DNA from 3 places in the Pseudomonas sp. B19(2017) genome. Region 1 is predicted to be linked to each of the others. Evidence: riboswitches for the same ligand, from Rfam matches in the RefSeq annotation. Region 1 holds a riboswitch; each other region holds the start of a gene.
The links. Region 1 has a riboswitch for cobalamin ahead of cobW (cobalamin biosynthesis protein CobW). Riboswitches for the same ligand answer to the same signal wherever they lie in the genome.
Positions count from the first base shown of each region.

Region 1 (3,269 bases):
CAGGCCAACCCGCTGGCCCAGGCACACGCGTAGGTCAAGCGGCTTGCGGGTGCCATGTGGCAGGCGCAGTGCCTGCAGGGCCAATACTTCGCGACCTGCATGGCGCTGCGGTGTAGGTGCATGCAGGGTAATAGCAATGTCCTGCTCCACTTCGCCGGCGGCGTCGCGCACTTTGCCCTGCAGCGCCTGCCGGGCGTCGCGATGATCGCGGCGTTGCTTGCCTGCCGTGGCCTGGCTGCGCTGCTGTTGGCGGTCGAGCAGTATCCTGGCCTGATTGGCGCACCTGGCCTGGCGCCCGGCCCGCGCTTGATGACGCTCCAGGTCTTCGCGCTGACGCTGCCGTTCACGGGCCTGGCGTTGTTGCTCCTGTTTCAGCCGGGCAAGTTGCTGTTGGGCCTGTTCGGTCTGGCTGGTCTTCTGTGCTGAATAGAAGCTGTAGTCGCCGCCGAAGGCCTGCAAACCCAGGCTGGACAACTCGACGATGCGCTGCATGTGCGCCAGCAGGCTGCGGTCGTGGCTGATCACCAGCAGGCCTCGGTCCCAGGCCTGGATCATGCCCAGCAACTGGGCGCGGGCGTTGCTGTCCAGGTGATTGCTCGGTTCGTCGAGGATCAGGTAGTCCGCTTCGCTGAGCCAGGCGCCGACCAGCGCCACGCGCATGGCCTGACCGCCGCTCATGCTGTGGGCGGGCTGGTGCCAGTCAAGCTGCCCCAGGCCGTGCCGTTGCAGCTGCCCCTGCAATTGCTCGCGGATATCCCAGCGTTCGCCAACGGTGTCGAAGTCACTGGCTGCGACGCTGCCTTGCTCGATGCGCTCCAGCGCAGCGAGCACCGAGCCCACCTGGGCCAGGTCGGCAACCGTGGTGCTGTGCTCGATCACCTGCTGGTCCAGAAGATGGATGCGCCCAAGGCGCCGACACTGGCCCCTGCTGGGCTCGCGCTGGCCGGCAAGTATCTGCCCGAGCAGGCTCTTGCCCACGCCGTTGCGCCCGACCAGGCCGGTGCGGCGTTGGTCGAAGGTTTCGCTGAGGTCGGTAAACAACAGCCTGCCGTCAGGCAAGGCCAAGGAGACGCTGTCCAGCGTCAGGATCGACGTGTTCGTCATGCACAACTCCACAAATGCCGCGACATCTCCGGGGCGAACCGGAGGCTGAAGACTGGCCGTCGAAGGGACGGCGGCATCAATGGCGCATTGGACGAACACCTCGTGAAAGTGGAATGCGTAGCCTAACGGAAAGAGGCATCGTTGTCGCGCGAAAACAGATTCCGCGAATGCACTGCGGCCCTTGTAGGAGCGCGCATGCCCTGGTTCAGCGCCCCATCAAGCGCTTGCTCCAGTCGCCCCCGTGGTTCTGCTGGCAGGCCTCTTCACTGTCAAACCGAACATGCCAGGCCGGATGGTCCAGCTGAATGCCGGCCTGCTCCAGCGCAAGGCCCGTCAGCGCCAGCATGCGCACCTTCGCGTCGCCCGCCAAAGCGGTGGCCTTGTCGGCCTCTCGCTCGAACACCCAGGTAATGCGCAGGCTGGCCGGAAAATCTTCGGGAGCCAGACGGTGGGTAAGCCAGCTGAAACCAACGATTTCCGCCTTTGCTGTTTCGCAGGCTTCGGTCAGGCAAACCACCAGTTCACGCTCCAGGCGTGCAATATCGCGCTTGTTCAGGGGTTTCACCGGTGGGCCTCGCTGCTCAAAGCCACCACTGTAACGCAGTCGCGTCAATTGTTGTCGGCCGGCCCGACAGCAATGGTTGACCACCCGCCAGCCACTGCGTAGCCTTGCCACTTCGAGGTTCTTCGGCCAGGCCGAAGCTAAGACGGGAACGCGGTACAAGCCGCGGCTGCCCCCGCAACTGTAAGCACCGACAACGGATCGACACAGCCACTGCGCCCGCGCGCGGGAAGGCGTCATCCCGCCAGCCTGCTGCTCCAGCGGGCACATGGAACGGTGCGAGCCAGGAGACCTGCCTCGTCACGTTTTCGACTTTCAACCGGGCGGGGTGATCCGGTGGCGAACAAGCCCGGCCGACCTGGCCCGCGGCTGTCGTCCTGCATGCCCGCGCCACACTGCCAAGGGCAATGCGACATGAAAACACTGGCCAAGCTCCCCGTCACCATCGTCACCGGCTTCCTCGGCTCGGGCAAGACTACCTTGCTGCGCCACATGCTCGACAACGCCCAGGGCCGCCGCATCGCGGTGATCGTCAACGAGTTCGGCGAGCTGGGCATCGATGGCGAAATCCTCAAACAGTGCAGCATCGGTTGCACCGAGGAAGAAGCCAGCGGCCGCGTCTACGAGCTGGCCAACGGCTGCCTGTGCTGCACCGTGCAGGAAGAATTCTTCCCGGTAATGCGGGAGCTGGTGGCACGCCGTGGCGACCTGGACCATATTCTCATCGAAACCAGCGGCCTGGCCCTGCCCAAACCTCTGGTGCAAGCCTTCCAGTGGCCGGAAATCCGCAATGCCTGCACCGTCGACGCGGTAATCACCGTGGTCGATAGCCCGGCTGTGGCTGCCGGCACCTTCGCCGCCTACCCGGACCAGGTCGATGCCCAGCGCAAGCTCGACCCTAACCTGGACCACGAATCGCCGCTGCACGAGCTGTTCGCCGACCAGCTGGCCAGCGCCGACCTGGTGGTGCTGAACAAAGCCGACCTGATCGACGCCGAAGGCCTGGCCAAGGTCCGCGCCGAAGTCGCCGAAGAACTGCCGCCAGCGGTGAAAGTGGTCGAAGCCAGCAGCGGCAAGCTGCCACTGGAAGTACTGCTGGGCGTGGGTGCCGAGTCCGAGGCGCACATCGATGGCCGCCGTACTCACCACGACTCGCACCACGACGGCGACGACCATGACGATCATGACCACGACGCCTTTGATTCCATCTCCATTGACCTGCCGGAAGCCGACGAAAGCCTGCTGCTCGACGCCCTGACCCAATTGGTTGTGGAGTTCGGCATCCTGCGTGCCAAAGGCTTCGCTGCCATCCCGGGCAAACCGATGCGCCTGCTGGTGCAAGGCGTGGGGACCCGTTTCGACAAGCACTTCGACCGCGCCTGGCGCGCCGACGAGCCGCGCATCACCCGCCTGGTGCTGATCGGCCAGGACCTCGATGCCGCCCAGCTTGAAGCGCGCCTGCGCCAGGCCCTGGGCGCCTGACCCATGCACCTGCTGCGGACCCAGCCCGGCGGCTTCGTGCCGGATGACAGCATTGCCGACCTCGGCCAGACGCCCGCCGAGCTGGTGATTCTCTGCAGCGGCGATTCGCACCTGGCATTGC
Region 1 is NZ_NEJR01000003.1:233,762-237,030, forward strand. Features, by position in the region: gene CAF70_RS06875 (ATP-binding cassette domain-containing protein) at 1-1,104, opposite strand, end outside; gene CAF70_RS06880 (hypothetical protein) at 1,310-1,669, opposite strand; cobalamin riboswitch at 1,768-1,981, shown strand; gene cobW (cobalamin biosynthesis protein CobW) at 2,081-3,148, shown strand; gene cobN (cobaltochelatase subunit CobN) at 3,152-3,269, shown strand, end outside.

Region 2 (3,269 bases), on a different contig from region 1:
GCAGACCTTCGGTCAGGCTGCCTTCCAGCAATTGCGCGTGGCGCAGGCTGCCTACCCGATTGGCCAGCACACCGGCAAACGGCAGGTCCGCCTGGTAGCGTGCCAAGCCCAAGGCCAGCGCGCCGAAGGTCTGGGCCATGGCCGTGCCGTCGATCACCGCCAGTACCGGCACGCCGAAGTGGCGCGCCAGATCGGCGCTGGACGGCGTGCCATCGAACAGCCCCATCACCCCTTCGATCAGTATCAGGTCGGCCTCGCCGGCTGCTTCCCACAGCAGGCGGCGGCTTTCCCCGGCGCCGATCATCCACAGGTCGAGCTGGTACACCGGCGCGCCGCTGGCCCGCTCGAGGATCATCGGGTCGAGAAAGTCGGGCCCGCACTTGAACACCCGTACCTTGCGTCCGAGGTTGCGGTGCAGCCGGGCCAGGGCGGCGGTTACGGTGGTCTTGCCCTGGCCAGAGGCGGGTGCCGCGATCAGTACGGCAGGGCAATGACGGGGCTGGCTCACAGTTCCACGCCCTTCTGTGCACGGATGCCGGCCTGGAAGGCGTGCTTGAGCATGCCCATCTCGGTCACGGTGTCGGCCAGCTCGATCATCTCGGGTTTCGCGGCACGTCCAGTGACGATCACATGCTGCATCGGCGGCCGGGCCTGGATATCGGACAGCACCTGATCAAGGTCAAGGTAGCCGTGCTTGAGGGCGATGTTCAGTTCATCGAGCACCACGAAATGCACGCTCGGGTCTTGCAGCAACTGGCGCGACACGACCCAGGCCGCTTCGGCGGCGGCGATATCGCGCTGGCGGTCCTGGGTTTCCCAGGTAAAGCCCTCGCCCATCACGTGGTAGCGCACCTGCTCGGGGAAGCGGCGGAAGAACAGCTCTTCGCCGGTGCTGTTGCGGCCCTTGATGAACTGCACCACACCGCACTGCATGCCATGGCCCAGTGCGCGCGCGAGCATGCCGAAGGCCGAACTGCTCTTGCCCTTGCCATTGCCTGTCAGCACCAGCAGCAGGCCGCACTCGTTGGGGGAATTGGCGATGCGTTCGTCGATGATCGCCTTTTTGCGCTGCATGCGCGCCAGGTGGCGTTCGTCGCGTTCGGTGGGTTCGCTCATCAGGGTTCTCCGCTGGCTGGCGCCACGGCAAGGCGCGGCGACAGGTAATAGGCGGGCAAACGGAGAACGCGCAGGGGCCGTGGCCGGACGCCACAGTGCACCGCGCATCACCCTCCGTGATGCCGTTGGCAGTATCAGGCCGGTCTCCGGGCTTGTGAGCGGGCCTTGGCCCAGGCCTGCGCGCCTTCCCGGGCATACACCCAGTGGCTCTGCGCGGCCGCGACTCACCTACCGTTGCGGGGGCAGCGCCGGAATCGCGCCATGCTGGCGCCCACCGGCTTCCCAGTTTCACCCTGCCCAGACGGGGCTGGCAGGGCACCTGAAACACGCGCGAAGGTTAGAGGGTTGCACCGGGAGCGTCAATCAAAGCGGGGCGCTTTGCAGTCGAACAGGCATTGCCCGGGTAATGGCCAATTCACCGGGTTGTGCCACACTGGATCCAGTGATATCACATAGCCATCACTTTCGGCTGAACGCGATCACAACGACAACAGGAGAGCGCAGCATGCGAGGCCAGATCATCAACAACCCGCGCCTTGAGTTTCTCGCCCCGGTGCTGGAGCGCTGGGGTGACTGCATCGACCGGTTCAACCAGTTTGCCGGCGATGCCGAAGCACCGTACTGGCATGGGGCAGCCGCCAATACCGGGTTGCTTGCCGCGGCGGCCTGGCAGGCGGAGCTGGCGGCACTGCAGCAGTTTGCCGGCAAGAAGCAGCGCGATGAAGGTGAATACGAAGCGCGCTGCGACCTGTCGATCAATAGTGCCGATGAAGCGCTGTACCTCAGTGTCAGTCAGCGCTGGCCGAAAATCGCCCGACTGGACCTGGCCGACGCCCTGCAGCAGACCGCTGCCCTCGCCCGCCAGGTAGCCTACCCCAGCCAGTTGAAGGCCGGAGCGCTGTTCATCAGCCCGTGGAAGGCCGGCCAGCACGCCAGCCCCGAGGAACTGCAGGACCTGGTAGAAGATTTGCAGAAACATACCGCCTGCGCCATCGCCTGGTACTTCCCCTATGCCTATCGCAAGTTGCACAACGAGCTGGGGCAATATTTCCCGGGGGTGGCGTTGCTGCTCAAGCAGGCTTGAATCAACTCCGGCGCAGGCCGGAACTGGAACCCGTTTCGCAAGCGCGACGTGGCCTATGTGGGAGCGGGCGTGCCCGCGAAGAATTCAACGCGGTGGCTGGCACCGGCTGCGCCGGTGTTCGCGGGCACGCCCGCTCCCACAGAGCCCCTGCTAAACCTTTCAGTTATATGCGGCTCCATGGGAGCGCGGCCGATGCCGCGATTGGTCTGCGCGCCTTTCAGGCCTTAACGCATCATGCCGAGTTCGGCATCATCCAGCAGCGCTTTGCCCAAGGCGCAAAGGTAGTGCGCGGCCCAGATCAGCTTTGGCTTGTCTTCCATCAGGCCGTCGATGGTCAGGTCCCGTGCATAGCCAATCAATTCCGAGGCTTGTTCGCGGGCGTTCTGGCATGAGATGCCGGGTTCGATGCGGAACAGGGGGTGGGTCTGGTTTTCACCTTGAAAGAATATGGTTTTGCCGACTGTGCATTTCGTTTCTTCGGTGGTCATTTAAGGCTCCTGTCGTAGTGAAGCGACCACCAACAGCGGCTAAACAGTATGGTGGCAGCTGTACGTGGGTTAGCCGACCGGGACGTCAGGCACCCGGCGCACCCGCAGGTGCCCCACGCACAGCCGCCATAAGGCGCCAATGCCGATTACTCGGTATTGCACGGCTGCGGTGTCTGACGATTTCGGGCGGCTAACCCGGTCATTGAAGGTCAACGACATGCCGAGACTAGAGACCGCATTTGGCGCGCGCAACAGAGAATAGGCGTTGGGAGTATCTTTGGGAAACGGCCTACAAGAAAGGTATTAAATCTGATTCTTGGGCTCGCCTCCACGCCGCCTTTGCAAGAGCAGCGGCGCATCTCACTGGCACATTGAGTCACCACCAGACCTGCTTGCTCTTGCTCTTGATCTTGATCTTGATCTTGATCTTGATCTTGATCTTGATCTTGATCTTGATCTTGATCTTGATCTTGATCTTGATCTTGATCTTGATCTTGATCTTGATCTTGATCTTGATCTTGATCTTCGCGACTTCAGGAGGCCGAGCAGAGGTCTTGCGGAGGGAGGTGACGGGCATGGAT
Region 2 is NZ_NEJR01000036.1:10,577-13,845, forward strand. Features, by position in the region: gene CAF70_RS25825 (cobyrinate a,c-diamide synthase) at 1-508, opposite strand, end outside; gene cobO (cob(I)yrinic acid a,c-diamide adenosyltransferase) at 505-1,116, opposite strand; cobalamin riboswitch at 1,236-1,454, opposite strand; gene CAF70_RS25835 (hypothetical protein) at 1,622-2,200, shown strand; gene CAF70_RS25845 (DUF3077 domain-containing protein) at 2,425-2,688, opposite strand; gene CAF70_RS25850 (hypothetical protein) at 3,065-3,265, opposite strand.
Region 2: linked by a shared signal. The riboswitch ahead of cobO (cob(I)yrinic acid a,c-diamide adenosyltransferase) and the one ahead of cobW (cobalamin biosynthesis protein CobW) in region 1 are both predicted to bind cobalamin.

Region 3 (3,269 bases), on a different contig from region 1:
GTTCTTCAGCCGCACCCTGGCCCACCTGTGCGCGCCGGTATTCGTCATGCTGACCGGCCTGTCGGCCTGGCTGTACGGCGAGAAACACCAGGGCCGCAGCGATGTCTCGGCGTTCCTGTTCAAACGCGGGCTATTCCTGGTGGTGCTGGAATTCACCCTGGTCAACTTCGCCTGGACCTTCCAGCTGCCACCCAGCGTCATCTACCTGCAAGTGATCTGGGCCATCGGCGTCAGCATGATCGCCCTGTCGTTGCTGGTCTGGTTGCCACGTGCCGCCCTGATCGCCCTGGGCGCCATCATCATCGCCGGCCACAATTTGCTCGATGGCCTGCACTTTGGCGCCGAATCCGCCCTGCATGTGCCATGGGCGATACTGCATGACCGGGGCTGGCTGGCGTTCTCCGAAAGCCTGCGCCTGCGCACCTCGTACCCGGTGCTGCCGTGGGTCGGTGTCATTGCCCTGGGCTATGGTCTGGGCCCGTGGTTCGCCCGTGGCAGCGATGCCGGCCAGCGCCAGCATCGCCTGCTGCTGGCCGGGTTGATCGCGCTGCCGGGCTTTGTCGTGCTGCGCCTGCTCAACGGCTACGGCGAGGCGCCATGGAGCGCTTACCCAACCCTCACGCAAACCCTGATGAGCTTCTTCAACATCACCAAGTACCCACCGTCGCTGCTGTTCCTGGCCCTGACCCTGGGCTGCGGCCTGCTGTTGCTGCGCGCCTTCGAACGCGCTGGCCAGGCCCGCTGGATCAGCGCCCTGGCGGTGTTCGGCGCGGCCCCCATGTTCTTCTATTTGCTGCACCTGTATGTGCTGAAGCTGCTGTACCTGGCCAGCGTGGCGCTGTTCGGCCGCAACCATGGCGACTACTTCGGCTTCGACGGCATCGCCGCGGTGTGGCTGGGGGCCGTGTTGCTGGCGGTTTCACTGTACCTGCCGGTGCGCTGGTTCGCCCGGCTGAAGGCGCGGCGACGTGACATCCGCTGGCTTAAGTACTTCTGAAAAGCGTTTTCACCCGGCGGCGCGATGGTCTACCATGCCGGCCGCCGGTTTCCATCACGGAACTAACAGGGAATCCCAGGCCCGTCATGACGGGCCAAACGGAACTGCCCCCGCAACTGTAGGTGCCGAGCCTGCTCCATCGATGCCACTGGGCCAGCAACCCGGGAAGGCCGGAGCCAGGCCATGACGCACCAGTCAGGAGACCTGCCGGCCTACATTCACCAACCGGCGGGGTGTCCGGGATTGGCCATCAGTGTTGCCCCTGCCAACCGCGGGGCTCGGCGATGCCTGTCCGTGCGTTCCTCACCCGAACTGTCCGATAGGAGATCGCCCAGCATGCTGCCCCGTTTAGCCACCCTGCTCGCTGGCCTCGGCCTCACCGGCCTGGCCCAGGCTGCTGCCACCCACTACCCGCTGACGCTCGACAACTGCGGCAAGCCGCAAACCTTCGCCCAGGCACCGCAGCGCGCGGTCACCATCGGCCAGGCCGGTACCGAGATGCTCTACGCGCTGGGGCTGGGCGACAAACTGGCGGGCACCTCGCTGTGGTTCAACAATGTGCTGCCCGAGTACCAGGCGCAGAACGACAAGGTGCCGCGCCTGGCCGACAATGAGCCCAGCTTCGAGGGGGTGGTAGGCAAGCGCCCGCAGCTGGTGACGGTGCAGTTCGAATGGATGGTCGGTGCCCAAGGCGCAGTCGGCACCCGGGAACAGTTCGACGAACTGAACATCCCCACCTACCTGTTACCGTCGGATTGCGAAGGCAAGGACAACCTGGTGGGCGCCGACGGCACCCGCCTGCAGGCGTTCCAGGTCGAGAGCATCTACAAGAGCGTCAGCCAGCTGGCGGCAATCTTCGACGTGCCAGACCGTGGCACGGCCCTGAACGCCGAGCTCAAAGGCCGCCTGGACAGTGCCAAGGCGCAACTGGCCGGCAAGGACCTGTCCACCACCTCGGCGCTGTTCTGGTTCTCCAGCGCCGACCTGCACATCGACCCCTACGTGGCGGGACGCCAGGGGGTCGCCGATTTCATGCTGCGCACCCTCGGCGTGCGCAATGTGGTCGAATCCAGCGAAGAGTGGCCGACCGTTGGCTGGGAAACCCTGGCCAAGGCCAACCCCACCTGGCTGATCATCGCCCGCATGGACCGCCGCCGCTACCCCGCGGACGACTACCGGAAGAAGCTGGCATTCCTGCGCAGCGACCCGGTAACGCGCAACATGGATGCGGTGAAGCACGACCGCATCATCATCCTCGACGCCGACGCCATGCAGGCCGGCATTCGCCTGTTCCGCGGCCTGCAGACACTGTCCGCAGCCTTCGCCAGCGGTAAAGCAGCCCAATGATGATGCGCCTGTTCCCCTGCATCGCTGTTGCCCTGGCCGCTCTGTTGATAGCCCTGCTGGCCGGCACCGCTATCGGTGAGAGCAACCTGTCACCCGGCGTGGTCGGCCAGGTGCTGGCCAACCACCTGTGGCAGGCCGGCTACCCGGTCGACCCGATCGATGCCGGCATCATCTGGAACTACCGCCTGACCCGCACTTTGGTTGCGGCGGCCTGTGGGGCCGGCCTGGCCATCTGCGGCGTGATCCTTCAGGCGCTGTTGCGCAACCCGTTGGCCGAACCTTACCTGCTGGGGCTGTCTGCCGGTGCCTCGACCGGTGCGGTGCTGGTCGGCCTGCTGGGCCTTGGCAGCGTGGCGCTGAGCATGTCCGGCGGCGCTTTCATTGGCGCCTTGGCAGCGTTTGCCCTGGTGCTGGTGCTGGCCCGCGCAGCCGGCCCCAGCAGCAACAACGCCCAGGTGATTCTCGCCGGGATCGCCGGCTCGCAACTGTTCAACGCCCTCACCGCCCTTCTCATCACCAAGTCGGCTACCGCCGAGCAGGCGCGCGGCATCCTGTTCTGGCTGCTGGGCAACCTTAGCGGCGTGCGGTGGCCTTCGGTGTGGCTGGCCGTGCCAGTGGCGCTGTTCGGGCTGGTGGTGTGCCTGTGGCACCGCCGTGTGCTGGATGCCTTCACCTTCGGTGCCGACTCGGCGGCGTCGCTGGGTATCCCGGTGCGGCGCACCCAGTTGCTGCTGATCAGCTGCGCGGCGCTGGTGACCGCGGTGATGGTATCCATCGTCGGCGCCATCGGTTTTGTCGGGCTGGTGATTCCCCATGCCCTGCGCCTGCTGCTCGGCCCCGGGCATAGCCGCCTGCTTCCCGCCAGCGCACTGGGCGGGGCACTGTTCCTGGTTGCCGCCGACATCCTGTCGCGCACCTTGATCCC
Region 3 is NZ_NEJR01000005.1:168,887-172,155, forward strand. Features, by position in the region: gene CAF70_RS09975 (DUF1624 domain-containing protein) at 1-997, shown strand, start outside; cobalamin riboswitch at 1,026-1,224, shown strand; gene CAF70_RS09980 (ABC transporter substrate-binding protein) at 1,334-2,344, shown strand; gene CAF70_RS09985 (iron ABC transporter permease) at 2,344-3,269, shown strand, end outside.
Region 3: linked by a shared signal. The riboswitch ahead of CAF70_RS09980 (ABC transporter substrate-binding protein) and the one ahead of cobW (cobalamin biosynthesis protein CobW) in region 1 are both predicted to bind cobalamin.